Linked DNA regions of Glaciimonas sp. CA11.2. The protein of the gene in region 1 interacts with the protein of each later gene in a pairwise test. Links are inferred from orthologs where the notes say so. Each region holds a gene or a part of one and is shown in the gene's direction. Other genes may lie near its edges. The genes, in order: uvrB and uvrA.

The links.
Region 2: the proteins of uvrB (region 1) and uvrA interact in binary tests that used the Escherichia coli proteins (3 or more experiments, as listed by UniProt). The link is inferred for Glaciimonas sp. CA11.2 from one-to-one orthologs.

What each region holds. Positions count from the first base shown.
Region 1 is NZ_JAVIWL010000001.1:5,311,406-5,320,217, reverse strand. What follows is about bases 45-3,008. They hold uvrB (excinuclease ABC subunit UvrB), read left to right. Parts: upstream 45-461; coding sequence 462-2,555; downstream 2,556-3,008. Other genes in these bases: RGU75_RS23020 (uracil-DNA glycosylase), read left to right, coding at 2,771-3,008; RGU75_RS23030 (amino acid aminotransferase), read right to left, coding at 45-183. In the rest of the region: more of RGU75_RS23030, read right to left, coding at 1-44; more of RGU75_RS23020, read left to right, coding at 3,009-3,577; RGU75_RS23015 (TetR/AcrR family transcriptional regulator), read right to left, coding at 3,619-4,500; Fe-S cluster assembly transcriptional regulator IscR, read left to right, coding at 4,855-5,349; RGU75_RS23005 (IscS subfamily cysteine desulfurase), read left to right, coding at 5,368-6,621; Fe-S cluster assembly scaffold IscU, read left to right, coding at 6,703-7,107; iron-sulfur cluster assembly protein IscA, read left to right, coding at 7,319-7,642; Fe-S protein assembly co-chaperone HscB, read left to right, coding at 7,807-8,322; RGU75_RS22985 (LysE family translocator), read left to right, coding at 8,359-8,812. UniProt on the Escherichia coli protein: The UvrABC repair system catalyzes the recognition and processing of DNA lesions. A damage recognition complex composed of 2 UvrA and 2 UvrB subunits scans DNA for abnormalities.
Region 2 is NZ_JAVIWL010000001.1:1,334,117-1,351,529, forward strand. What follows is about bases 9,133-12,514. They hold uvrA (excinuclease ABC subunit UvrA), read left to right. Parts: upstream 9,133-9,464; coding sequence 9,465-12,314; downstream 12,315-12,514. Outside these bases: RGU75_RS05685 (EAL domain-containing protein), read left to right, coding at 1-591; RGU75_RS05690 (alpha/beta hydrolase), read right to left, coding at 574-1,548; RGU75_RS05695 (dienelactone hydrolase family protein), read left to right, coding at 1,922-2,809; RGU75_RS05700 (DEAD/DEAH box helicase), read right to left, coding at 2,857-6,207; RGU75_RS05705 (RHS repeat-associated core domain-containing protein), read right to left, coding at 6,362-6,757; ssb (single-stranded DNA-binding protein), read right to left, coding at 7,214-7,756; RGU75_RS05715 (MFS transporter), read right to left, coding at 7,788-8,984; RGU75_RS05725 (phytanoyl-CoA dioxygenase family protein), read left to right, coding at 12,552-13,322; RGU75_RS05730 (alpha/beta hydrolase), read right to left, coding at 13,353-14,288; RGU75_RS05735 (cation:proton antiporter), read right to left, coding at 14,455-16,443; RGU75_RS05740 (S8 family peptidase), read left to right, coding at 16,957-17,413. UniProt on the Escherichia coli protein: The UvrABC repair system catalyzes the recognition and processing of DNA lesions. UvrA is an ATPase and a DNA-binding protein. A damage recognition complex composed of 2 UvrA and 2 UvrB subunits scans DNA for abnormalities.

The sequences.
Region 1 (8,812 bases):
CTCGGCTTTGCGTACGCATTGCAGTAGCGGTACTTTGCTATCGTCGTCGGAGTACACGCCAACGCCGAGGTTGATTTTGTTCGGATTTTTGTCAGAGTTGAAGCCGTCAGTGACGCCAAGGATAGGATCGCGTGGCGCCATTTCGATGGCGGTGAAGAGGGAGGCTGAAAGAGGAGCGTTCATCGTGATAACATAAAAAGTTGGCTGCCAACAGGAGGTTTGCAGCTAGGAGTTTGCCGGACTATGGAAATCGACTACAAAATGACCTGGGCGGTCCGTATTTCACCAGTTTCTTGACCAATAGCATGCTATTGGCGCTGTGAATCCGGCAAAATCTATCCTCGCCCAGCCCATTTCTCGCTTCGACTCCCACAGTCCGACAGACTCCAGGTTGAATGCTGTGCCGGATCACAATCGAGGCGGCGCGAAATAACATCATATTCTACCAAAGGTCGACGCTCATGGCTGACAAATCACAAGTTGCACAGGTTTCTAACAAGATTGATGATTCGAAGATCGTCACGTTTCCCAATTCGCCTTATAAATTGTTCCAGCCATTTTTGCCGGCTGGTGATCAACCAGCGGCGATCGATAAGTTGTCTGAGGGCATTGAAGACGGACTGTTTTACCAGACTTTGCTGGGTGTAACGGGCTCGGGTAAGACTTATACGATGGCTAATGTGATTGCACGGATGGGGCGTCCGGCGATCATATTTGCGCCTAATAAGACGCTTGCGGCGCAACTATATAGCGAGTTCCGAGAATTCTTTCCGCAGAACGCGGTGGAATACTTCGTTAGTTACTACGATTATTACCAGCCGGAAGCCTACGTACCGCAGCGAGACTTGTTTATTGAGAAAGATTCATCCATCAATGAGCATATCGAGCAAATGCGGTTGTCGTGCACAAAATCGTTGATGGAGCGGCGCGATGTTGTAATCGTTGCAACTGTATCGGCTATTTACGGTATTGGTAACCCGAGCGAATACCATCAGATGATTTTGACCCTGCGCGTGAGGGATAAGGTGAGCCAGCGGGATCTGATTGCGCGGTTGATTCAGATGCAATACACCCGCAATGAAATCGATTTTGGGCGCGGTACGTTCCGCGTGCGTGGCGACACGGTAGATGTGTTTCCGGCTGAGCATGCGGAGTTGGCGTTGCGCATTGAGATGTTCGATGACGAAATCGACAGTCTTCAACTATTTGATCCGTTGACCGGGCGTGTCAAGCAAAAGATTCCACGCTTTACGGTTTATCCAGGTTCGCATTATGTGACGCCACGCGGTACGGTGTTGCGCGCCATTGAGACTATCAAGGATGAGTTGCGTGAGCGGCTGGATTTTTTCCGGCGTGAAAACAAGCTCATCGAAGAGCAGCGTATTGAGCAGCGCACCCGATTCGATCTGGAGATGATGCAGGAAATTGGGTTCACTAAAGGAATTGAAAATTATTCGCGCCACCTAAGCGGTGCGAAAGCGGGTGATCCGCCGCCGACTTTAGTTGATTATTTGCCAAAAGATGCATTGATGTTTCTGGATGAGTCGCACGTGCTCATTGGGCAACTTAATGGCATGTATAACGGCGATCGCGCACGAAAGACCAATCTGGTCGATTATGGATTTCGTTTGCCATCCGCGTTGGATAATCGGCCGCTGAGGTTCGATGAGTTTGAGGGCAAGATGCGGCAGACGATTTTTGTTTCGGCGACACCCGCCGATTACGAAAAACAGCATGCTGATCAGGTGGTGGAGCAGGTGGTGCGTCCGACCGGTTTGGTCGATCCGTTGATCGAGGTGCGCCCAGCGTTGAGTCAGGTGGATGACCTGATGACCGAAGCGAACGCTCGCATTAAAAAGGGTGAGCGGGTTCTGGTGACGACGCTGACCAAGCGCATGGCGGAGCAGTTGACTGACTTCTTGAGTGATAACGGTATCAAGGTGCGTTATTTGCACAGTGATATTGAAACGGTCGAGCGCGTTGAAATTATCCGTGATTTGCGTTTGGGTACGTTTGATGTGCTGGTTGGGATTAACTTGTTGCGCGAGGGTCTGGATATTCCAGAGGTATCGTTGGTGGCTATTCTGGATGCGGATAAGGAGGGATTCTTGCGCTCTGAGCGAAGCCTCATTCAAACAATTGGTCGCGCCGCCCGTAACCTGAATGGTACGGCGATTTTGTACGCGGATCGGATGACGGATTCAATGCGCCGTGCAATAGATGAGACCGAACGACGTCGTGCCAAGCAGGTTGCTTTCAATTTTGAAAATGGGATTACGCCGGTTGGTATTCGGAAGGAAATTCGTGACCTGATCGATGGCGTGTACAGTCCTTCGGGCGCGCGGGAGGAGTTGCATGCGGCACAAGATCGCGTGAAGTATGAGTCGATGAGTGAAAAGCAAATGAGTAAAGAAATCAAGCGACTGGAGAAGCAGATGAGTGATCATGCGAAAAATTTGGAGTTTGAAAAGGCGGCGCAAGTGCGGGATCAAATGCATCAGTTGAAGCAGCAGTTGTTTGGTGCGCCGGGAGTGGATAATGTGGTGCCAACTTGATATGCTTTATGTTTAAATTGCGTCGATATTTGAGCTTGAATCAGATTGTAAAAAGACTGAATATAAATTTGAGCATTCATTCAAAAATTAGAGTGAAAAATTGTTATTTAAAATAATTTTTATGCATTATTAGGCATGTTATTAAGCGCAATATTAAGGCACCTTATTGGGCCTTAATATTGTCTCGTTAGGCAACTTGATGAAATTGATTTTAAATGATGAAGCTTGATCCATCTGATGCTGTTATTCCTTCGGATATCCATGTAGCGTTAGAGGTTGCTGATCCCTCCTGGCGTCCAATTTTGTTGGAGGGTTTGTCGGCGATGGCGGCGCTATATCCTGACTATCTGCCTGATTTGGTAAGGTCTGACTTTTTGCCGACGCAAGGGCGTTTGTTTGCTGCTTTTGCGCTGCCTTTGGATGAGGTTGAGTATGTGTTGGTCGGCGAAGGGCCTTATCCGCGGGATGCGAGTGCAACGGGGGTCTGTTTTATGGATGGTGCGGTTGGTGCGTTGTGGTCTGAAAAGGGCCTGTCAAAGCCCGTCAATCGTGCAACGTCGCTGCGTAACTTTATGAAAATGTTGCTGGTCGCGGACGGTCAGTTAAATATTGAGAGGACCGCGGGTGATGCGATGGTGGGGGTTGCATTGCAAGCGCAAAATAGTGCTTCTGCGACAATTCAGACTCTGGCTGAGCTGCAAAAAAATCTGACTGCAAAGGGATTTCTGTTGCTCAACGCGACCTTGGTGTTTCGATCTTCTGTGCCGCCGGTCAAGGAGGCTAAGCCGTGGTTGCCGTTTTTGCAAGTTGTTTTGCGCGGACTGGCAGATCATAGTGTGAATGCGGCGCCTGAATTACCGACGCTGGTGTTGTGGGGAAAGATTGCCGAGCAAGTCAATGCGCTGGCTGTGGCTGCGCAATTCCCGAAGATGATGGCAGAGCATCCTTATAATCTGAGCTTTATCGGAAATGCGCGTATGCAGGGCCTGTTTGGGCCGATGCACTTGTTGCGGAAGGCTTGATTACGTTCTTGTTTTAGGTAGCCTTAATATTGAATGATCATTCAAATTAGACTCATTTGGCGAAGGTCTAATTCAACCGTATTTTCGTCGGTTTCTGATGTGTCGTCTGGCTCTGGGAACATTGATGGCAAAGCTGGCAACCCTTCTGGTTCGCTAGATTTTTTTCCGGCTTTCTTTTTTTCTGGTTTGAACAGATTGGATTGGCGGAGATCGTCTTCGGCTTTTTGGGCTGCTTTTTCCGTCACGGGACGCGCAACCGGTAGTTTGGTTTTTTGGTCTGTTGTTGTTTTAGGTGATTTGTCCTGGCTTGGGTCGCGGGTCAGCCAGCTTGTGAGCATATTGTCAAACAGGGCTAATAACGCTTCTGGCGGGTTTGGTGTGTAGGCTTGCCGTATAACAAGGCCGTCCCACATGGCAGTCAACAGTAGTGCGACTTGCCCTGCATCAAGTTTGCGATCAATTTGTTTGCGTTTTTGTGCCGTGCGCAACATGTCAGCGAGGCCGTCGACCCATTCTGATTCTGCTTTTTTAATGATGGCGCCGACTTTTTTGTTGCGCAGTCCTTCGGCGTAGATTTCTGTCATCAACCCCGCGTCGCTGGTTGCCGCGTAGCGTAAGGCAAAGGCTTGGGTAATGGCAGATAGCGCTTGCGGCAAATTATCGGTGTCATGAAATTCGCTCAGCATCGTGCGTGCCTGACGTCGTTCGTCCTCGGCCATGGCGGCGATAATTGCGTCTTTGCCGGTGAAGTAGCGATAGACGGCACCCGGTCCAAGGCCGACCTCGTTGCAAATTTCTTGCATGGAGGTTTGATGGAAGCCAGTTTTGCGGAAGCATTTTCCGGCCGATTTTAAAATATCGGCGCGTTTCTTCTCAGCTCTATGGGTCGGTGACTGCGGTGTTTTGGATTTGCGGGTGGCCATGCGTCTGTGCTTCTAAATATTTATACCGGAAGGGGCGATATTATAGTGCTATCGATGGCTTGCTTGCGGCCTCGTTTAAAAGAAATGCTGATCTTTTTTGTCTTGCCCGGCGGTATCCTGTGAATGTGATCATTGCAAGGCAGAATAATCCGAGTGACTGAAAGAAATATCGTCAAATAGTGCGCAAATTAGAATAGATTTTGCTATAGAAATATCGTGCAAGTGATTGAAGTTTATATGAATTTTTGAAAATAGGGTAATACCTGACGGATTCACTCAAGTTTGTTATACTAGACAAAATTATTCAGGTATTCCGAATAAAGAATGAAAGAGTGTTCTACGAACGGAGATTCCATGCGGTTGACTACGAAAGGCCGATTTGCAGTAACAGCAATGATCGACCTGGCATCGCGCCAAGGTAACGGCCCTGTCACATTGTCAGCGATCAGCGAGAGGCAAGAAATTTCGTTATCCTATCTGGAGCAGCTGTTCGGAAAGTTACGACGCCACAAAATAGTGGAGTCGGTACGTGGACCTGGTGGTGGCTATAATCTGGCCCGACCAGCAAAAGACGTTACAGTCGCCGACATTATTATTGCCGTCGATGAACCGCTGGATGCAACACAATGCGGCGGGAAAGAAAATTGTCACAGCTCTGATCAAGGCGGTGGTCGATGTATGACACATGATCTGTGGTCGACGTTGAATGCAAAAATGGTTGAATATCTGGATTCGGTTTCGTTGAAAGACTTGGTGGATCAGCAAGAAGCGCACCAAAAAGCGCACCAAAAACCGAAAAACCCTGAACAAAATGTGGTGGTAATGCATCGTTCCCACCTGGTTGCTTGATTGGAGCTTGGAAAAAGTATGAACGCACCCCTGGAAAAAAGCCTGATAGATACATTGAAGGCACCGCACTTCCCTATATATATGGATTACTCAGCAACGACGCCGATTGATCCGCGTGTTGCCGATAAAATGATTCCGTACCTGCGCGAGCAATTCGGTAATCCAGCCTCACGCAGCCATATGTATGGCTGGACTGCAGAGAAAGCAGTTGAAGATGCGCGTGCGCAAGTTGCTGCGCTGGTGAAGGCTGACCCACGTGAAATCATCTGGACATCCGGTGCGACCGAAGGTAATAACCTTGCGCTAAAAGGTGCCGCGAATTTTTACAAAACTAAAGGCAAGCACATCATCACGGTCAAGACCGAGCACAAAGCGGTGCTGGATACCGTCCGTGAACTCGAGCGCCAGGGATTTGAAGCAACTTATTTGCAACCGCAAGATAATGGCTTGATCACCATCGAGCAATTGGAAGCGGCGATTCGCCCAGATACCATTTTGATATCGGTCATGCTGGTGAATAATGAAATTGGCGTGATTCAGCCAATTCAGGAAATCGGCGAATTGTGTCGCAAGAAAGGTATTATTTTCCATTGCGATGCGGCTCAGGCAACCGGCAAGCTTGAAATTGATCTGGAAAACTGGAAAGTCGATCTGATGACTTTCACAGCACACAAAACTTACGGTCCTAAAGGGATTGGCGCGTTGTACGTACGCCGCAAGCCGCGTGTCCGTCTGGAAGCGCAAATGCACGGTGGCGGTCATGAGCGTGGTTTGCGTTCGGGTACATTGCCTACACACCAAATTGTGGGTATGGGTGAAGCGTTCCAGATTGCACAGGAAGAAATGGCGACTGAGCTGGTGCGTATCCGCGCTCTGCGTGATCGTCTGGCGACTGGTTTGCAAACGATGGAAGAAGTGTATGTGAATGGCGACATGGATCATCGTGTTCCGCACAACCTGAACATCAGCTTCAATTACGTCGAAGGCGAATCGCTGGTCATGGCGATCAAAGATATTGCAGTGTCGTCGGGTTCAGCTTGTACTTCAGCTAGTCTGGAACCATCGTATGTTTTGCGTGCACTTGGCCGTAACGACGAATTGGCGCATAGCTCGATCCGTTTCACTATCGGTCGTTTTACGACTGAAGAAGAGATTGATTTCACGATTGATCTCATTAAAGGAAAAGTCGCTAAGCTGCGTGATTTGTCGCCGCTGTGGGATATGTATAAAGACGGGATCGATATTAGTTCGATCCAGTGGGCAGCTCACTAAAAGTTAGCTGATTCTAGTATTTTTTTCGGCTCGTAGTTGACTGACTACTATGCTGCAAGATCCATAACAAGGAGTAGCAAAATGTCCTATTCAGAAAAAGTTCTCGATCATTACGAAAACCCGCGCAATGTTGGTGCCTTCGAAAAGGGCGATGACACTGTCGGTACCGGTATGGTCGGCGCGCCAGCATGCGGCGACGTAATGAAGTTGCAAATCAAGGTCGGCGCAGATGGCGTGATTTTGGATGCAAAGTTTAAAACCTACGGCTGCGGTTCAGCGATTGCATCATCATCGCTGGTCACCGAATGGGTCAAAGGCAAAACGCTCGATCAGGCAATGTCGATCAAAAACACGCAAATTGCCGAAGAGTTGGCACTGCCGCCAGTCAAAATTCACTGCTCAATTTTGGCAGAAGATGCGATTAAAGCGGCAGTTGAAGACTACAAAGCGAAGCATGGAATCGTAGAACACAAACAAGCAGCCTAATTTTCGGACTTACGCAAAGTCGCCCCAGCGGCGTTGTGCTTTCCTTGCCGCACTCACGTGCTGTCTGCGTCGGCACGCCTTGCTGGGACGGCTTTGCGTAAGTCCGAGTTAGTCGTTGTTGATCTGGCTGAGAGCAGCTTCTCCGTGTAGTTGTAGTTGCCGGAACAATGACAACAACTAGCTAAAAAGTAACAGAAAGAGATGACAGGTTATGGCAATTACTCTCACTGAAAAAGCTGCAAAGCATATCAATCGCTACATCGAAAGACGTGGCAAGGGTATCGGCTTGCGTTTTGGTGTGCGCACGACCGGGTGTTCGGGACTGGCTTATAAGCTGGAATACGTTGACGAGAAGACGACTGAAGATGCGGTTTTTGAATCGCACGGGATTCAGGTTTTTGTTGATCCTAAAAGTTTGCCTTACATTGACGGTACTGAACTTGATTTCGCCCGTGAAGGATTGAATGAAGGTTTCAAGTTTTATAATCCGAATGTTAAGGATGAGTGCGGTTGCGGCGAAAGCTTTACCATTTGATGTGACCGGTCGGGTATCAGGCCAAGCAGATTGTGTTGCTGCTCGTTAGGCTTATTTTGAAGCCATAGCGAGTGCAGATGGTTAATTAATAAGTCTGTCGTGTTGTATCCCTCATGGACTAACTAAGCCTGTTGCAGTAGAACAGGCTTTTGTTTTAAGTAAATATGCAAAATCACTTCGATCTGTTCCATCTTCAGCAGCAATTTTCGCTTGATCTTACGGCGCTAGAGCAGGCGTATCACGAGGTTCAGAATCAGATCCATCCGGATCGGTTTGCGAATGCCACCGGCGCTGAAAAACGCGTCGCGATGCAGTGGGCGACGCGTGCCAATGAAGCCTATCAGACTCTCAAAAATCCGTTTAAACGTGCCGCCTATATGTGCGAGCTAAACGGCGTTGACTTGCAGGCTGAATCGAACACGGCAATGCCGGGTAGTTTTTTGATGCAGCAGATGGAGTGGCGCGAGGCCTTGGAAGATGCGCGGGACGCCAAGGACATTGAAGCCTTGGATCGGCTCGATAAGGCATTACGTTTAGCTCGAACCAAAGATTTGATTCAGATTGCCGCAACGCTGGATGCACAAGATTTTGAAAAGGCCGCGCAATACGTGAGGCAATTAATGTTTCTGGAGAAGTTTGGGGAAGAAATTGGTAATACGTTCTCGCTTCTCGAGTCCTGAAATTCACCATGTCTATAACGCAAACAGAAAGCAAGTATGCCTGAAGTCTGGTTGTTTTTACTTGCAGCAATGACGTTGACGCTGGCTCCCGGTCCGGACAATATCTACGTTCTAACGCGTGGTATTGCGCAGGGTAGAAAAGCTGGTTTGGTCGCAGCATTGGGATTTAGCTCTGGTTTGATTTTTCATACGATGTTGGCGGTATTCGGATTTGCGGCATTGATTAAAGCGTCGCCGTCTGCTTACGCATTGCTGCGATATGCAGGTGCTGGCTATTTGATTTATTTGGGAATTTGCACGCTACTGTCGACCGCCGCGATCCAGACCGAGGGTGTATCCAGCGCAATCAAGCTGTCCCGTATTTATTGGCAGAGCGTGATCGCGAATATGTTAAATCCTAAAGTTACCTTATTTTTTATCGCCTTTTTACCGCAGTTTGTGAATGCACGTGCCGGCCATATTCCGGCGCAGATGCTGTTGCTTGCGGTTG
Region 2 (17,413 bases), 4.0 Mb from region 1 along the record:
TTAGAAATGGCTTGTGCGCAAATGCAATTCTGGCATCAGGCCGGATTAGGCTGGATACCCGTTGCGGTCAACGTCTCCGCCCGTCAATTTAATAGCGACAGTTTGCTAGAGGAAATTGTTGCGGTTCTGAAAAAGTATGACGTCCCTCCTTCCATATTAGAAGTCGAGCTAACCGAAAGTCTGGTAATGGATGACCCTGTGGCAGCCGAGGTGATACTGCTTGAACTGAGGGCAATCGGCGTCAAGATCTCGATCGATGATTTTGGCGCTGGCCATTCATCGCTTGCTTCGCTTATGAATTTCTCAGTAGACTGCTTAAAAATCGACCGTGCGTTTATCCAAAGCAGTTCGATCGAAATTATTCGCACTGTCATCGCACTGGCAAAAAGCTTTAAGTTACAAGTCATCGCAGAAGGTGTCGAAACCAGTATCCAGCGAGACATGTTAAAAGAACTCTCTTGTGAACTTGCACAGGGATATTTCTATAGCCGGCCGTTGCCGCCGGAAGAAATACCGGCTTTACTTGAGAAATTTTCTGGCATGACCGCGTTTAACCGTTCGGACGTTGGTGAACTACCGACGGTCGTTTAAGCCAGTGTCACCAGGATTAATCTGCATGGGCAAGACGCCTGAAGGAATAGAAATAGCCAGATCAGCTAATACCGGCGAGGTAACATTAGCGGTCACTTCAATATCGACAAGAACAGCCTCAGAAACTTCATTAAAATGTGTCGTAAGAAATTCAGCGATGCAATCCTGTGTTGATTCAAGATAAGGGATGGTGCTATGGTCCGAATCAGGAATGGTTTCATCGCGCAAAACGGAGGTCAATTTTGCCACTAGCAAGTCTGTGTGCGAAGCCGGAACAACGTCATCACTCGCAGCACGAATGACAAATGTCGGCGCAGATAGTAACGGCGCATGCTTGACTGAATCAAAGCGATGCCTCAGAACGAAGCCCGGTATCGAGGGAAAGCGGCGCTTTGCAATCGCCAGCAACGAATCATAAGGTGTGATTAACACCACCGCTGCGACAGGTCTGCTGACGGCTAACTGGACAGCCACGCCCGAACCGAGGCTGCGACCGACTACGGCGATTTTCCCCGCAGTGACATGCCGATGCTCGACCATCCAGTCAAACAACATGTGCGCGTCCTCAATCATTTTTAGTTCACCCGGAATTCCTTCCGAATCCCCATAACCACGATAGTTAATGGCCAGCACCGTCATATTAGGAAACATGCGCCAGGCATCGCGCGCCACCCAGGAAACCTCCTCCGAACGCCCACCAAAATACACGACCGCGGGATGCGGGCCGGGCGCACGCGGTGTCAATAACCAACCGGAAAGCCTTGTACCATCAATGCTGCGCAGCACGACTGGCCGAGTGCGATGCCCAATACTGCGAGGACGCTCAACTTCCTTAATGCGGACCGGCTTGAAAATCAGCTTGCGTTGCGTCACAGCGACTGCGGTGGTAAAAATCAACCACCCTAGGGCGACGATCCCGCCCATTCCCGTCATTTTTTTGTATTTAATTTGCTTCATATACAATCGATTGTACTAACCTCTTCCCGATGCCGCGATAATTAATTGGTCAGGAATTGTAACGGCGCAAGGGGTGCCGCTGCACATTGTGTCGGTAGATTAAGCGCGTATCTGCCCCTATTTCCTTTCAGAAAAAACCTGTAATTGTCGGAATGACGCAACTAAACTGCGCCGCCACTTTGCGCAAAGAAGCCAACTTAAACAAATAAACGCAAATTAACAAATATACAATTAGTCTACGCCAACATTACGTTATCGCACTGACGCAGGTCACTTTCCAATATATTGGCACCAAGACTGGAACAATTCATCGTCCACAATGTAGCGCAACAAAATGGCCGCATGCCTTTTACACATTCATGGACCGATACAGATGCAAAATAAAATAAAAACCTTTCTAGTCGGCTTCATATTAGCGCTGCTCAACAGCGCCTGCATGGCGCAAGAACCGATATTGAATGCCGCATTAGGCGAACAGGTCGTGATGATACCGGTCGGCTCCGGCATTTTTGGCGTCAAACTGGAAACCACTATTTTTAAACCGCCGGGAGAAGGCCCTTTTCCCTTGCTGATAATGAATCACGGCAAGGCTGCGGGCAATCCGCATTTTCAACCACGTGCGCGTTACACGGTCATCAGCAGAGAATTTGTCAAACGCGGCTATGCGGTGGTGATCCCGATGCGCAAAGGTTTTTCTCAATCCACCGGCCTTTACGTCGCGGGTGGATGCAATATTGCTGGTAACGGACGCGCGCAGGCCGATGATTTGCAAAGTGCGCTGGAATACGCGCTAGCCCAACCCTGGGCTGATAAAAAGCGCATTATCATTGCGGGCCAATCACACGGCGGATTGACCACAATGGCATTCGGATCGCGCAATTTTCCCGGCGTGAAGGGATTGATCAATTTTGCAGGAGGACTGCGCCTCGAGGATTGCACATGGCGATCTGCATTGGTGGATGCTTTTGCTGACTATGGCGCGAAGACAAAGGTGCCTAGTGTGTGGTTTTACGGCGCGAACGATAGTTACTTTAATCCGGAAGTCGCCACCAAAATGCTTGCTGCTTATAATGCTGCTGGCGGTCAAGCCATATTAATCGCCTACGGCCCATTTAAAAACGATTCACACGGCATGAGCAGCAGTCAGGACGGCGTGGACATTTGGTGGCCGGAAACGGAAAAATTTTTAAAGGGAATCGGCATGCCGACGGACACAGGGATCTCTCCGATTAACGCCTCGGCAAACGCGACATTGCAATAAAGTTGCCATCACCCAAACCAAAATTTCAATAGAACTCAAGGTAATTTCTATGGGAGATACATCGGCATTAACGGCGCAGCCTTATTCTGAGCCGATGCGTTCCTAACAGCATCGGCGACAAATTGGTCATCTTTACCATCAGAGGAAAACGCGCGTGTTAATTCCCCACCAAAGGTCGAAGTCTCCCATTTTTTGCGATTCCCCACTACGTAGAAACGTCGCTTTGCCCTTGTGGCTGCGACATTGATAATGTTTGGCTTGTTTCCGCCCCATCCTATGGCTCCGGCAGTTTGCCCGCCCAGGACAAAGATTACAGATTCACATTCCTTTCCTTGGAATGTGTGAACTGTTCCAACATGGCTCTTGAGCCACTTCTTGACCGCGCCTTCATCTGCCTGTGGAGCCCATTCTTTGAGTCGCTCAGCAAGGAGATTTTGCAGTCCGTCAGCAACTGACTTGAATGGCGAAATGACGAAGATATCTGGCAAGCCATCGATCTGATTTACCCATTTTTTTTGTTGGTATCGAATAACAATTTGCGTGGCAACTAAGCCTTCGGCGGTACTGAAATGCTCATCGAAGTCATCCGATTCCACATGAATCCATCGGGAACGCCCGAACAGAGGCCGAGAGATTGTGTTGGCTATTTCATCTTTTGGGTTGGGACCAAATACCATCTTATTATTGTAGGCAATAGCGTTCGACAATGAGAACATTGGAGCAACGCATCGTCGATGAACGCGTAAAGGTGAACCGACCCACAGCTCTGCTCCGTCATATTGCGTCACGTGCGAGCCATGGGAATTACCGCGGTCTGCCAGATGCTGTGCGGAGTATTCTGTCAGGAGATGGCGTATCGGTGCACCATGATATTTCAATATTTCGTTATCTAGTTTTCTGTTCACTGTAATCACCGGCTCAACCTGCAGCGGGTCTCCGACAAGGAGGGCACGTTTTGAGCGCCAAATTGCACCAAGCGCATTAGATGGCACTGCTTGACCGGCCTCATCAATGAGAAGAAGCCCTATTGCACCTTCTCCAAGATTGCCAAAACAACGAGGAAACGACGCGAATGTACTAGAAACGACAGGCACTGCCAAAAAAAATGTTGCCCAGAAGTGCGGTGCCATCGTCGGCAGCAACTCTTGAACATGCGGCTGCCGCTCAAGCATGCCGAGTGCAAGTTGGAAATTTATATCAAACGCCTCTCCCGCATGCTTCATAAACGATTTATGCAAATGCATCGCTGCAACGAAAACCGCGGCACGCGCCTCTTGATAGAGAGTGTTATTGCGGGGCAGACTCGTTTGTTGAACGTCTATTGGTAAGGATTTAAAACCCGTATGGTCATGCGCGGCCACACCCAGGGTTTCCACGAGCGATGCAGTGGATTTTTCAATACGCGTCACCTCCTTCGCGGATGCCGCAACAGCGAGTCGTGCATCAGAGAGGATTCGCTCCAATTTTGCTGCACGCTCCTCAATTTCAAGGCAATTTCTTCTTAAGCCTGCGGCGGCCTGCCAAAGAGTGTTGGACGCATCCGAAAGCACAATCTGTCGTGTGCGAAATTTTCGGTATTCTTCTCGGGCAAATAGCCATTTTAAGATTTGGCGCAAAACTGGCCATTCTTGATGGAGTATTGTGCGCGCATCAAGGGTAGATTTTGCCTGCGTTTCTATGTCAGAGAGCCTTCGTTTTAAACCCTCTCGCTCTTTCACCACCGGCGTTAAGTTATCGAGCGCCTGCCTTAAGCGCTCCTCTGAATCAGAGAATGATTTTACTGCGACATTCAATCGGGATAAGTTAAGTTCGTATTCACACATTTTGGCTTGTGTGGCCCGCACGTTATCCATCGCGGTCCGAAATTGTGTACGCGCTTGCTCCCAATTCAGATCATTTGAAGGCTCAGCGTCGAGAGCCCCTGACAATCCTCCCTTTTCACTCAACCGCCTCAACTTTTCAGCAACGAGATTGCAGTTTGCCCTCTTTCCGAGAGGTACTGATATCAATCCCCAGCATTTCATCAGGTCTTGCTCTATAGAGATTTGCTCTTCGAGATTTTTATCTTCCGCGCTGCTGATAACATCCCCGTAGGCAGAGGACATTTTATTACTTTTCTTTCGCTTATTCGCTTCGTCATTGACAATCGATTCGGCAATAGCGCCGAAATAATTAAACGGGGTGCCGTTTATGGTGAGTGACGTTGAAGAGACCTTTTTGATGTTAGGCAGATCACGCGTAATGTTTTCGACCGCATTGTTATTTGCGCTAGCAACTACGATACCAAAATCTAATAATCGTTGATCCACCAAGTAACAGCCGTCACCCACAGGTAACTTACTCGTTTCAGGATATTCGACGCGCTGCTCATTGCGAGAAAATGCCTCTGCTGGATTGGCAAAAGACGCTAGAACTTCTGCGCGGTCAATAATACGGGCAGCGATAACATCCATTAACAGCGTTGTCTTTCCCGTACCTGGTGGACCATTTACCGAAAAAATTCCTCCATCTTTCATTTCATGCAGCGCAGTGTTGACCGCAACCTGCTGCATCATGAACAGCGGGAACTCAGACGGCCAGCGCCCCAAAGGAAATTTCTCTGCGGACAAGAGGCGATTCGCTATGTCCAGTTGACTCACATCAATCTTTTGCGCCATAGGCCGCTCATCTTGCAAATATCTCTTTATTTGCTGTGATTCTGAACCTCTTTCCCCGAGGTTCAGAATCCGCTGAATATCCTCAAGATAGAACGAATTAATTGGGTCCATTTCAGTCGGTGGCGAGATGGTCCTACCATTCTCATTAAGCAGAGGGATCGTGTGGACGTATATTTGAGACGAAGCCATTAGCGCTCGCGGGCTCCAATCTAACTCTTCAATCAGAATTTCAATAATTTCCTCGAACCAGTACCCGTCGACGACACTGTCGTGGTCTCGTGATAGAAGGTTCTCAATCTTTGTCTTGAGCAAAAAAGAGATTGCTTCGTAATCGTATCTTTTTTGATTCTTTCGTTCGGCAAACGCGATGGCATATGCAGCCAATTGCAAACTTGAAACAACCGGACCGCCAGCGCCGGTCATTTCGATGGCACAAAGGAATGTGTTCCCGTATACGTTACGCTTTTGATTTCCTGAGTAATTTTCGGCATCCTCTGCGCCGGCATACAGCTTTAATAGTTCCTTCTCCAATATTTTTTTATCGACCACTCCAAAATAAACAAAATATTTAAACTCCTCTTGGCGTGTGTCATAGGGCGGCACCTGCCACGGTAGCAGCTCAGCGTATTGTTTCTTAAAGGCGCGTCGTCGTCGCTTAACATTTTCTTTGGGGATATCCGGATACATTAGGGCTTCGACGTCAAACCAGTAACGGAGTGTTTTGATATATTCGGAGGTCATATTTTTTGTGTGCGCAAGAAAATGAAAACACTGCTTTCTTGTCAGCAACTCATTAAAAAGGGAGTGAAGGATTCAGCAAGAAAAATTCGTGATACTTACAGATGACGAATCAGTCATGCGAACGAAATGCCCAATTTTCATTGGACGTATGTAACTATCGTCGTTCAACTGCGGCAGTCGGAATCTCTGGATAGACAATAGGATCGCCAGAACCATTTTGGTTAATAATCGGCCCAACCACATTCCGGCCAAACCAAGCACTAACACCCGTCCCAACGACACCGCCAACGACCGGTCCAAACGCAGAGCCAATTCCCGCACCGCCAATAGCGCCAGCAACGGGATTTAACCCAAACGGATCACTACACGAAACCGGATTTCCACCCACATACCCATACGTATTAATCCCGCCCTCCAACCCAATCGGGTCGCTCTGCAAATACCGTCCCCACTGCGGATCATAATCCCGATAGTAATTATAAAAGTGGTCCGTCTCCCGATCTGCTGGGTGTCGCCTGTACGCTGGCGACTGTGCCGCCGAGACCGGCAAGAGTTATCAATACGACGACGGTGAAAAATTTCCAGCCGTGATATCGGCAGCGTGTTAGTGCTTTAATAATAATGCCGAAATTTGCTGCACTGCTTGCTTCTGTAAATGATCCTCATCCCACTCAACAGATTGCCCCATACATCCCACCTCCCAAATATTGCATTTGAAATTTCGTGCTAAATAATAGGCGGGGTTGTTGCGCTATGGATGGCGTTGAACTATTGAGTTAGGGGAATTACTTACTCAAGGAATGTTCAGCATCACGCCTATCCGATACGATAATCGCGGGGATTTGATACTTTTTTGGAGCGAAAAGGCAGTTCATTACTCACACCTTTCTAGATTAACTTGCGACATTTATCATGTATGGTCGTCGAAGAAAAAATGTAAGAATTAAAAAACCCGCTAAATCAGTGACTTAGCGGGTCTTGTTTTACAAATTCAGTTAGTAGGGTCTCAAAATGGAATATCGTCATCCATATCCGAGAAGTTCGGTGCCGGACGCGAAGCAGGTGCTTGTGCCGGACGGGATGCGGGCGCTTGGGCCGGGCGTGAAGGAGCGTTACCGGATGGTGCATTATTGTATGACGATCCGCCGCCGCTTTGACGTGGTGCATCGCCGCCATCGTAACCGCCGTCATCCATTGAGGCGCCGCCCTGACCTTGGCGACTACCTAGCATCTGCATGGAATCCGCGATGATTTCGGTTGTGTAACGCTCTACGCCTTCTTTATCTTGCCATTTGCGGGTTTGCAGACGGCCTTCGATGTAGATTTGCGAGCCCTTTTTCAGGTATTGCCCGGCGATTTCAGCCAGTTTGCGATAGAAAGTAATACGATGCCATTCGGTCAATTCTTTCTTTTCGCCACTATTTTTGTCTTTCCAGCTTTCCGTAGTCGCCACGGCGATGTTGGTCACCGCTTCGCCATTCGGCATGTAGCGGGTTTCCGGATCGCGGCCTAGATTACCGACGATGATGACTTTATTGACCGACGCCATATATTTCTCCTAAATCTTGATTAACTATAATTTAATGTGTAACCGCGGTGGCTGGCTTACCACGACGCGGTAAATTTATCATTCCGGAAGCGATTATAAGCCAACACAGGGTTGAAATTCCACCCAAAATGAATACGGAGGGCGTGCCAAAGTGTTGTTTAAGTAAACCGCCTATGGCACCGCCGCAAAAGAGGCCGAGCGCCTGAAGTGTGTTGTAGACGCCCAGCGCCGCTCCTTTGGCTCCGGGCGGCGCGATACGCGAGACCAGCGACGGCTGGCTGGCTTCGAGCACATTGAACGCAATAAAGAATGCCAGCAATAAACCAACCAATAACGGCCAATGCACGGTTGCTTGGGAGAATGCCAGCCACATGCCGATCTGCACTGCCAACAGCATAGCGATAGCGGCAACGAATACTTGCTTCATCTTGCCTTGCTTTTCGCCAACAAAGACGGGCGGCAGCATCAATGCGAAAGAGATCAACACAACCGGCAAATAAATCTTCCAGTGTTGCGTAACTGGCAAGTCTGCGTATTGCACCAAGGCGGATGGCATCACGACGAACATCGCCATTTGCGTCAGATGCAGAGAGAACACGCCAACATTTAGCCGCATCAGCTCGCCATTGCGCAGAATTTCCGACCAGGAGACTTGCTTAACTTTTATCAATGGCGCGTCAGGCACACCGAAAATGATCATGGCAATGGCTGCGAGCGACAATATCCCGGTGATAGCAAAAATACCGCCCATTCCCACCCATTCATACAACAACGGCGAAGCGACCATCGACAAGGCGAAGGTCAGACCAATCGAGCCGCCAACCATGGCCATGGCTTTGGTGCGATGCTCTTCGCGCGTGGAGTCGGCAATGAAGGCCGTGATGGCGGCTGATATCGCGCCCGCGCCCTGCACTGCGCGTCCAATGATGATCCAATAGATATTGGGTGCAGCAGCGGCTATGAAGGATCCAATTGCAAACAGGATCAAGCCGATGATGATGATTTTTTTACGACCATATTTGTCGGACGCTGCACCAAACGGAATTTGTCCGAACGATTGCGCCAATCCGTAAATCCCCATAGCAAGACCAACCAGCGTTGCACTTTGACCGCCCGGGAGGCCTTTGGCGTACACCGAGAACACTGGCAAAATCAAAAACAAACCCAACATACGTAAAGCAAAAATCGACGCGAGAGATGCACTCGATCGAATTTCAGCGCTATTCATGCGTTGACTATCGTCAGGAGAGCCTGGATCTGATTCTGCCCTTGGGGCAATGGCGGGTGTAGATAACGAGCTAGTCATGTGGAGTTTTGTCATGCCTTGCTAGCAAGGCGAGTAAATGGGGGTAATTGAGGGCGTTGGCGACATTGCATTCGTCTGTGCAATCTTCATCCAAGGACTAAAGTATAGCGGCGTATATGACGACGATGTTCGAAACCCGTTATGATATCAGGTTGACCCTTTTCCGTTGATTGCTTGGCAGTTAATAAACAAATCTGGCAAGGCGCTTAAAGAATCTACTGGCTTATGGCTGATCCCACGCATGTTTCGGCTGGTACGAGATGTGATTGCCAGAGATGCTTAGGTATTATTTTAATGCTAGTTAGACGCCGGGCTCGACGGTAACGAAGCGGTAATTCAGAACAAGTAAGCTGCAACTCCAACATAAACTATCGCCGTAAATATTTACGCAGAAAGCTGTTAATGGAAGAAATTCGCATCCGGGGTGCACGTACGCACAACCTCAAAAACATCAATCTGGACTTGCCTCGTAATAAACTGATTGTCATTACCGGTTTATCTGGTTCTGGCAAGTCGTCGCTGGCTTTCGATACGCTGTATGCGGAAGGTCAGCGTCGTTACGTCGAATCACTGTCTTCCTATGCGCGCCAGTTTTTGCAGTTGATGGAAAAACCGGATGTCGATTTGATCGAAGGTCTTTCTCCTGCCATTTCTATTGAGCAAAAAGCGACTTCGCACAATCCGCGTTCAACGGTCGGTACCGTCACTGAAATTCACGATTATTTGCGTCTGCTGTACGCACGGGTTGGCACGCCCTATTGCCCTGATCATCCTGAGAAACCGTTAGCTGCGCAATCTGTGTCGCAAATGGTTGACGCGGTGCTGGCAATGCCGGATGAGACCAAGCTGATGATTTTGGCGCCAGTGGTGGCGAATCGAAAAGGCGAACATGTCGATCTGTTTGAAAACATGCAAGCGCAAGGTTTTGTTCGATTCCGGATTCAAAGCGGTACTAACAAGGCAAAGATTTATGAAGTCGATGATTTGCCGAAGCTGAAAAAAACCGAGAAGCACACCATTGACGTGGTGATTGATCGCGTGAAGGTAAAAGAGGACATCAAGCAGCGATTGGCAGAAAGTTTCGAGACCGCATTGCGTCTGGCCGAAGGACGCGCCATTGCACTGGAAATGGATGGCGGCGCTGAACACATGTTTTCGAACAAATTCGCCTGCCCGACTTGTGGCTATTCTCTGCAAGAGCTTGAGCCACGCCTGTTCTCTTTCAACAATCCGATGGGCGCGTGTCCGGAATGTGATGGGCTTGGTCATATCGAGTTCTTTGATCCCAGGCGGATCGTTGCTTTTCCGAACCTGTCGCTTGCCAGTGGTGCAGTAAAAGGGTGGGATCGACGCAATCAATTTTACTTCCAGATGTTATCGAATCTTGCTGCGCATTACGCATTCGATCTGGATATGCCATTTGAAAAACTGCCTGAAAAAGCGCAGCAAGTTGTGTTGTATGGTTCGGGGCGCGAGACGATTCCGTTCACGTATATTAACGAGCGTGGCAAGGCAGTGATCAAAGATCATACCTTTGAAGGCGTGGTCAACAATCTACAGCGCCGCTACCGCGAAACTGATTCGATGGCGGTCAAGGAAGAGCTTGCCAAGTTCATCAACGAGAAAGAGTGTCCGTCCTGCCACGGTGCGCGTCTGCGAATCGAGGCACGCTTCGTTAAGGTCGGCAATGGCAAGCAAGAGCGCGCCATTTACGAGGTGGCGGCGACGCCATTGCGCGAGACTTTGCATTTCTTTGAAAAGCTGAAACTGACCGGCGCGAAGAAAGAAATCGCCGACCGGATTATCAAGGAAATCATTTCACGTTTGACCTTCCTCAACAATGTCGGACTCGATTATTTGTCGCTGGAACGCAGCGCCGATACGTTGTCCGGTGGCGAAGCGCAACGCATCCGCCTGGCATCGCAAATCGGCTCTGGCCTGACCGGCGTTATGTACGTACTGGATGAGCCGTCCATCGGTTTGCATCAACGCGACAATGACCGGTTGATTGAAACGCTGCGTCATTTGCGTGATATTGGGAACAGCGTTTTGGTCGTTGAGCATGACGAGGATGCCATTCGCACCGCTGATTACGTGGTCGACATGGGTCTCGGCGCTGGCGTGCATGGAGGCGAGATTATTGCTCAGGGCACGCTCGCCGAAATTCTCAAAAGTAAAAAATCACTGACGGCGAAATATCTGAACGGCACACTCAAAATTGCTGTTCCGAAAAAGCGTACACCAGCCGATCCGGATCGACAATTCATCATCTCCGGCGCTAGCGGAAACAACCTAAAAAACGTCACGATGCGGTTGCCAGTCGGATTACTGACTTGCGTCACTGGCGTCTCTGGCTCTGGCAAATCAACGCTGGTCAATGACACGCTATATCATGCCGCGTCGCGCCATTTATATGGCTCGCAAGCCGAACCGGCGGCGCATGAATCGATCAGCGGACTGGAACATTTCGACAAAGTTATTTCCGTCGATCAGGCGCCTATCGGACGTACTCCGCGCTCCAATCCTGCAACCTATACCGGCCTGTTTACACCGATCCGCGATTTGTTCTCTGGCGTGCCGATGGCGAAAGAACGCGGCTATAACGCCGGACGTTTTTCGTTCAACGTCAAAGGCGGTCGTTGCGAAGCGTGTCAGGGCGATGGCGTGATCAAAGTCGAGATGCACTTTTTGCCGGATGTCTATGTTCCCTGCGATGTGTGCCACGGAAAGCGTTATAACCGCGAAACGCTAGAGGTCCAATACAAGGGAAAAAATATCACTCAGGTGTTGGCAATGACGGTCGAAGAAGCGTATGAATTCTTCAAACCTGTGCCGGTGATCGCGCGAAAATTGCATACATTGCTAGATGTTGGTCTCGGTTATATTCGTCTGGGCCAAAGCGCTACAACGCTTTCTGGTGGCGAAGCGCAACGGGTCAAGTTGTCGCTCGAATTATCCAAACGCGATACCGGTCGCACACTGTACATCCTGGATGAGCCGACTACCGGTCTGCACTTCCACGACATCGATTTATTACTGAAAGTGATTCATCGTTTGCGTGATCAGGGTAATACTTTAGTGATCATCGAACACAATCTGGATGTGATTAAAACCGCCGACTGGTTGGTTGATCTGGGTCCGGAAGGTGGCGCTGGAGGCGGGCTGATTATTGCAACAGGAACGCCGGAAGATGTGGCTAAAAATCCGAATAGTGTGACGGGAAAATATCTCGCCCCGCTGTTGGAAAAATAAAAGCAATTGCACACGCGCAAGAGGATAATAGCATTACAGGAAGGTAGCAGAGCGAGTAAGCGCTAAGCGCCAAAGATCGATCCGGTACGGCGCAACATAGGCGTACCAGGATCGGCGAATAGCGCTCGACTTGGATGTTCGGTAACGCGTCGTTATCGATCAGCTCTGCGGCTTCTGCCTTGTTTTGTTTTGTTTTGCTTACGTTTTGCGCTTTCTTCCAACCATAGGAACGTCGTAATGAACAGCACCCCTCTTTCCGCCGAACAAATTGCGGCATTTGAAACAGACGGTTTTCTGATATTGCCACGCTTGGTGTCGACCATTGATTGTGCCGAAATGGCATCGATCACCAACCAACATTTACGCGATGCGGTGGCGCCACTGGAATACGAGTCCGCGGTCGGCTACGCTGGCGCGCCAACCTCACTCGATAGCGTTGGGGGGCGCACCGCGCGGCGCTTGCGGGATGCTTATCAACGTCATGCATCGTTTCGGGAATGGGCGGGCAATCCACTTCTGGTAGCGATGCTTGCCCAGCTTCTCGGAGAACAGGTTTGCTTAACGTTGGCGCATCATAATTGCGTGATGACCAAACATCCTGACTTCGGCACTGCGACCGGCTGGCATCGGGATATCCGCTATTGGTCCTTTCCGCGCAATGCGTTGATTTCGGTCTGGTTGGCTTTGGATGATGAAAACGAAAACAATGGCGGGTTACGTCTTATTCCTGGTTCACACCGACTCGACATTCAGCCATCACAAATGGATGGCCTTGATTTTTTGCGTCCCGATGTCGCTGAAAATCAAACACTATTTGCGCAAGGTTTCGCACTCCAGTTGAACCCCGGCGACGTGGTCTTTTTTCACAGCGGTCTGTTCCATGCTGCTGGCAGGAATAATAGTCAGGCGATAAAAGAATCAGTCGTTTTTGCGTATCACGGCATCACCAATGCGCCATTGCCAGGCAGCCGTTCGGCCGCTTCTGAGGATATCGTGCTGTCCTCTTAAAATGCGCCATTCCGCAGCAAAATTCAGCGTTTACTGCGCATTCAGCGCGACCGATTTTTGATCACTTTGATCAGGTGAAATAGGTGACGCAATTCGACCGGCATCGGATTTAATAAACTTATCGACAGTATCTAAAACCGGAGCTAAACCCCGCAACGGGCGCGAGATCGCACCGACCAGTGTGGCATGGCTGACATGGTCAAAATATTGCTCAGACACGGGCACATGCGCAGTCCGCAATGCGGCTGCCAAGCCGCCGGTATTGCGGACTGGGTTCACCAAACTATCGGTATTCGCCGCAATTAACAACGTCGGAGGCGCTAACGAGGTTACGTGATTAATGGGCTGAGAATCAACGGGTGAATTGGGGAAGAAAAATACTGGTCGCACCCCGCGATTTTCAATCGGTAGGAAATCGTAAGGGCCAGCCAATCCAATCCATCCTCGCAGCACGGCAGGCGTCAGATGAACCTCGGCTAACCAACGCGGGTCAAGCGCCAACATCGCCGCATTGTAGGCACCCGAACTGTGACCCATGACATACAACCTTTTGGGGTCGCCACCGTATTTTGAGATTTCCCTGACTGTCCACGCTATTGCGTGTGCGCCGTCTTCGAGAAATGTCGGGTAGCGGACTTCGGGATAGAGTCGATAGTCGGCTACAACAGCGACGACGCCGCGTGAGGCCAGCGCCTCTCCCACAAACGCGTAATCGCCACGCGCCCCGCTACTCCAACTGCCGCCGTAAAAAAATACCACGACCGGCGCGGCGGCATGCAGATTTTTAGGAGTGTAAATATCTAGTTGATTACGGTCATTCGCGCCATAGACAACGTCACTGGTTTTGTCGTAAGTACTTTCGGTCGTCAACGCATTGATCGCGGTGAGCGGCGAACAGGCAACCGTCGCTACCAAAGCCAACGTCACCGCGCAGAAAATTAATGCAATTTTTGACAAAAGAACCATGGACTAACTCCATAACATCACCACATTAAATTGTGGATTGACGTTATTTATACGACAAAATATCGGTGATGGATTCAACTTTTTCAAATAATTCAAGCGAATTCACGCATTACTGTGACTAAACGCCACAATAGATTCAGGCATAATTTACTAACGGCCGCCTAATTTAGCCGGCGAACAACCGTTCTTCCGCTTTGGCAATACCCTCGGCAGCACCACGTAAAATGATGATATCTCCACTTTCAAGCACTGTCTCGGGCGTAATATTAAGTCGGCCCTTGCCACGACGAACACTGCTGATTTCTGCTCCGACTTTTGCCAGATCAAGCGCGGCCAATGACTTTCCGACCGCTTTTGCGCCCTCTAATAAGGTCACGGAATGCAGTCTTTCCTGCAAATAGTCGTCGATATCACTCGCATCGCCTACGCCGTGAAAGTATCCTCGCAGGGAAGCGTAACGTTCATCACGGGATGCTTGCACCCGATGCACAACGCGCCGCAACGGTACACCCAACATCACTAACGCATGCGATGCCAGCATCAGGCTACCTTCCAATGCTTCTGGCACGACTTCAGCAGCGCCTGCCGCACGCAACTTATCAAGATCCGTATCATCGTAGCTTCGCACAATCACAGGCAATTCCGGCGCCAGTTCGTGGACATGGTGCAGCACGCGCAACGCCGATGGCGTGTTGGCATAGGTGATGACCAATGCCGCTGCCCGATGTATCCCGGCTGCGACCAGACTTTCCTTGCGTGACGCATCGCCGTAGGAAACTTGCGCGCCAGCTCCGCGCGTTTCAATCACGCGATCTGGATCGAGATCAAGCGCGTGATAACCAATCCCTTCTTCTTCAAGTAACGTGGCCAGACTTTGGCCACTACGGCCGAAACCGGCAATAATGACGTGCTTCTTGGTCGACATGGTGCGGGTCGCCAATTGGGTCAGCGCTAGCGATTGCATCATCCATTCGTTAGCGGAAAGCTTCATGACGATGGCGTCTGATTTATTTAAAATAAAGGGTGCAACCAGCATCGACAGCACCATCGATGCGAGAATTAACTGGATCAGCAGAGGATCCATCAAATGCAAGCCACCGGCCTGACTCAACAGCACAAAGCCAAATTCGCCCGCCTGCGCCAAGGCCAAACCCGTTCTTAGTGCGACACCGGTAGTAGAGCCGAAAATTTTTGAGAGCGCCGCAATCAGGCCAAATTTAAGTAATACCGGCCCGGACAACAATAGCAATACCAGCCACCAATGTTCAATGACTAGCCGTATGTTGAGTAACATGCCGATGGTAATAAAAAACAGGCCCAACAAGACGTCACGGAATGATTTGATATCCTCTTCAACCTGATGCTTATATTCGGTCTCTGAAATCAACATACCCGCGATAAAAGCGCCAAGCGCCATCGACAAACCAGCGCGCTCGGTAATCCATGCGGCGCCTAAAGTGATCAGCAGCAAGTTGAGCATGAACAACTCTTGCGAACGCCGTCTGACGACAATCTGAAACCAGCCGCGCATGAGTTTTTGTCCGATGAAAAGCAACAATACGAGCACGATCACCGCTTTGGCGCTGGCCCATCCCAGCGTTGCGGCGAGGTCACCGGAATTTTTTGCTAAAGCGGGAACGATGATCAGTAACGGCACCAGCGCCAAATCCTGAAATAATAAGACGCCGATGATGCGGCGTCCGTGTTCTGTCTCCAGTTCCAGCCGCTCAGTCAACAGTTTTGAGACGATGGCGGTGGAGGACATGGTCAGCGCAGCACCCAATGCGAAGGCGGCTTGCCAGCTGATATTGGTCAGTTGCGGCAATATATAGGCGACCATCCAACCAAACAACATTGTCGCGCCGATCGTCAACAATACCTGCGCCATGCCAAGTCCGAAGACGATCCGGCGCATCGCTGACAGTTTGGATAATGAAAACTCCAATCCGATGGAGAACATTAAAAACACGACACCGAATTCCGCCAGCGTATGCGTGGTTTCATTGTCCTCGGCAAACCCAAGTGCGTGCGGGCCGATAAGTATACCGACAGTCAGGTAGCCCAACATTGGTGGCAAGTGGAACATACGAAACGCCACGACACCTAATACCGCGGATCCGAGTAACAAAATAGTCAGTTCTAAACCAGAAAGCATGCTTGCTCAGTTCTTAATTAATTAACAATAAAAAGAATTTCACGACTTAATCTACACAGCGATGGTGTTGTATGTCGCATTGCATTGTCTTAAATGATACGGACAATTTTTGCGATTGATAATTCGTTTATACCTTAGAAATCAGTGTCATTGATGCCAAAATCTTTTGGCCGCATTTGCGTAATGAACGTTTATCGCAAGAGACATTCCGGTGGTGACTCTTCAGAGGCCGAGAATATTCCACATAAAAACAAGACACTTTCTCTGCGATTCAGGCTGGTTGTCTCCTAGCCTGCTGCAATACAAAAACTGATAATTCCGGGGCTGGTTCACGCTATGTCCCGCCAATGAATGCGTGGCGTCAAATTGCCGCAAAAAACTGGCTTAAACGTAACTGAAGCCGTTTTAAGCCAGCCAAAAACTCCCGCCGACTTTGTTACTAAAGCCGTTTAAACGTACGCCAATGCGACGCACGGGTTCGCTTGCGACCTATTAAAGAAAATTGTTACCATCATGCAAAATACGTTCACGAAACTATTTCTATGCGCCACGATTGGCGCGCTATTCTCAGGACCGCTACACGCGAAAGAGGTTGAGCCGACCAGCATTACCGTGCTCTTACGCGCCACCATTACTTCACTAGAGTCGCAACAGCAATTACCTAAAAGAACCTCCGCTGCACTACACCAATTAGAACAAATTGCACCGCGTCTCAATGCAATATTTCCTGTGCCGATGACGTTTTCAGCCGATGAGATAGCCGCAATGGAGCGGCACAATCTGACGCGCTATTACGCAATCGATACCAGCGGTAAGTCAAACGATGCCGTAAATGAAATGTTGGCGGATTTAAGAAATAACCCGCTAGTCGAGTCGGCCCAAGTTGCACCGGAATTAGCACGTCAAGACGAGAATTTTGTCGTTGCTGGGGTGCCGAAAACAGATGCAAAACAAAGTACCGCAGGATCCA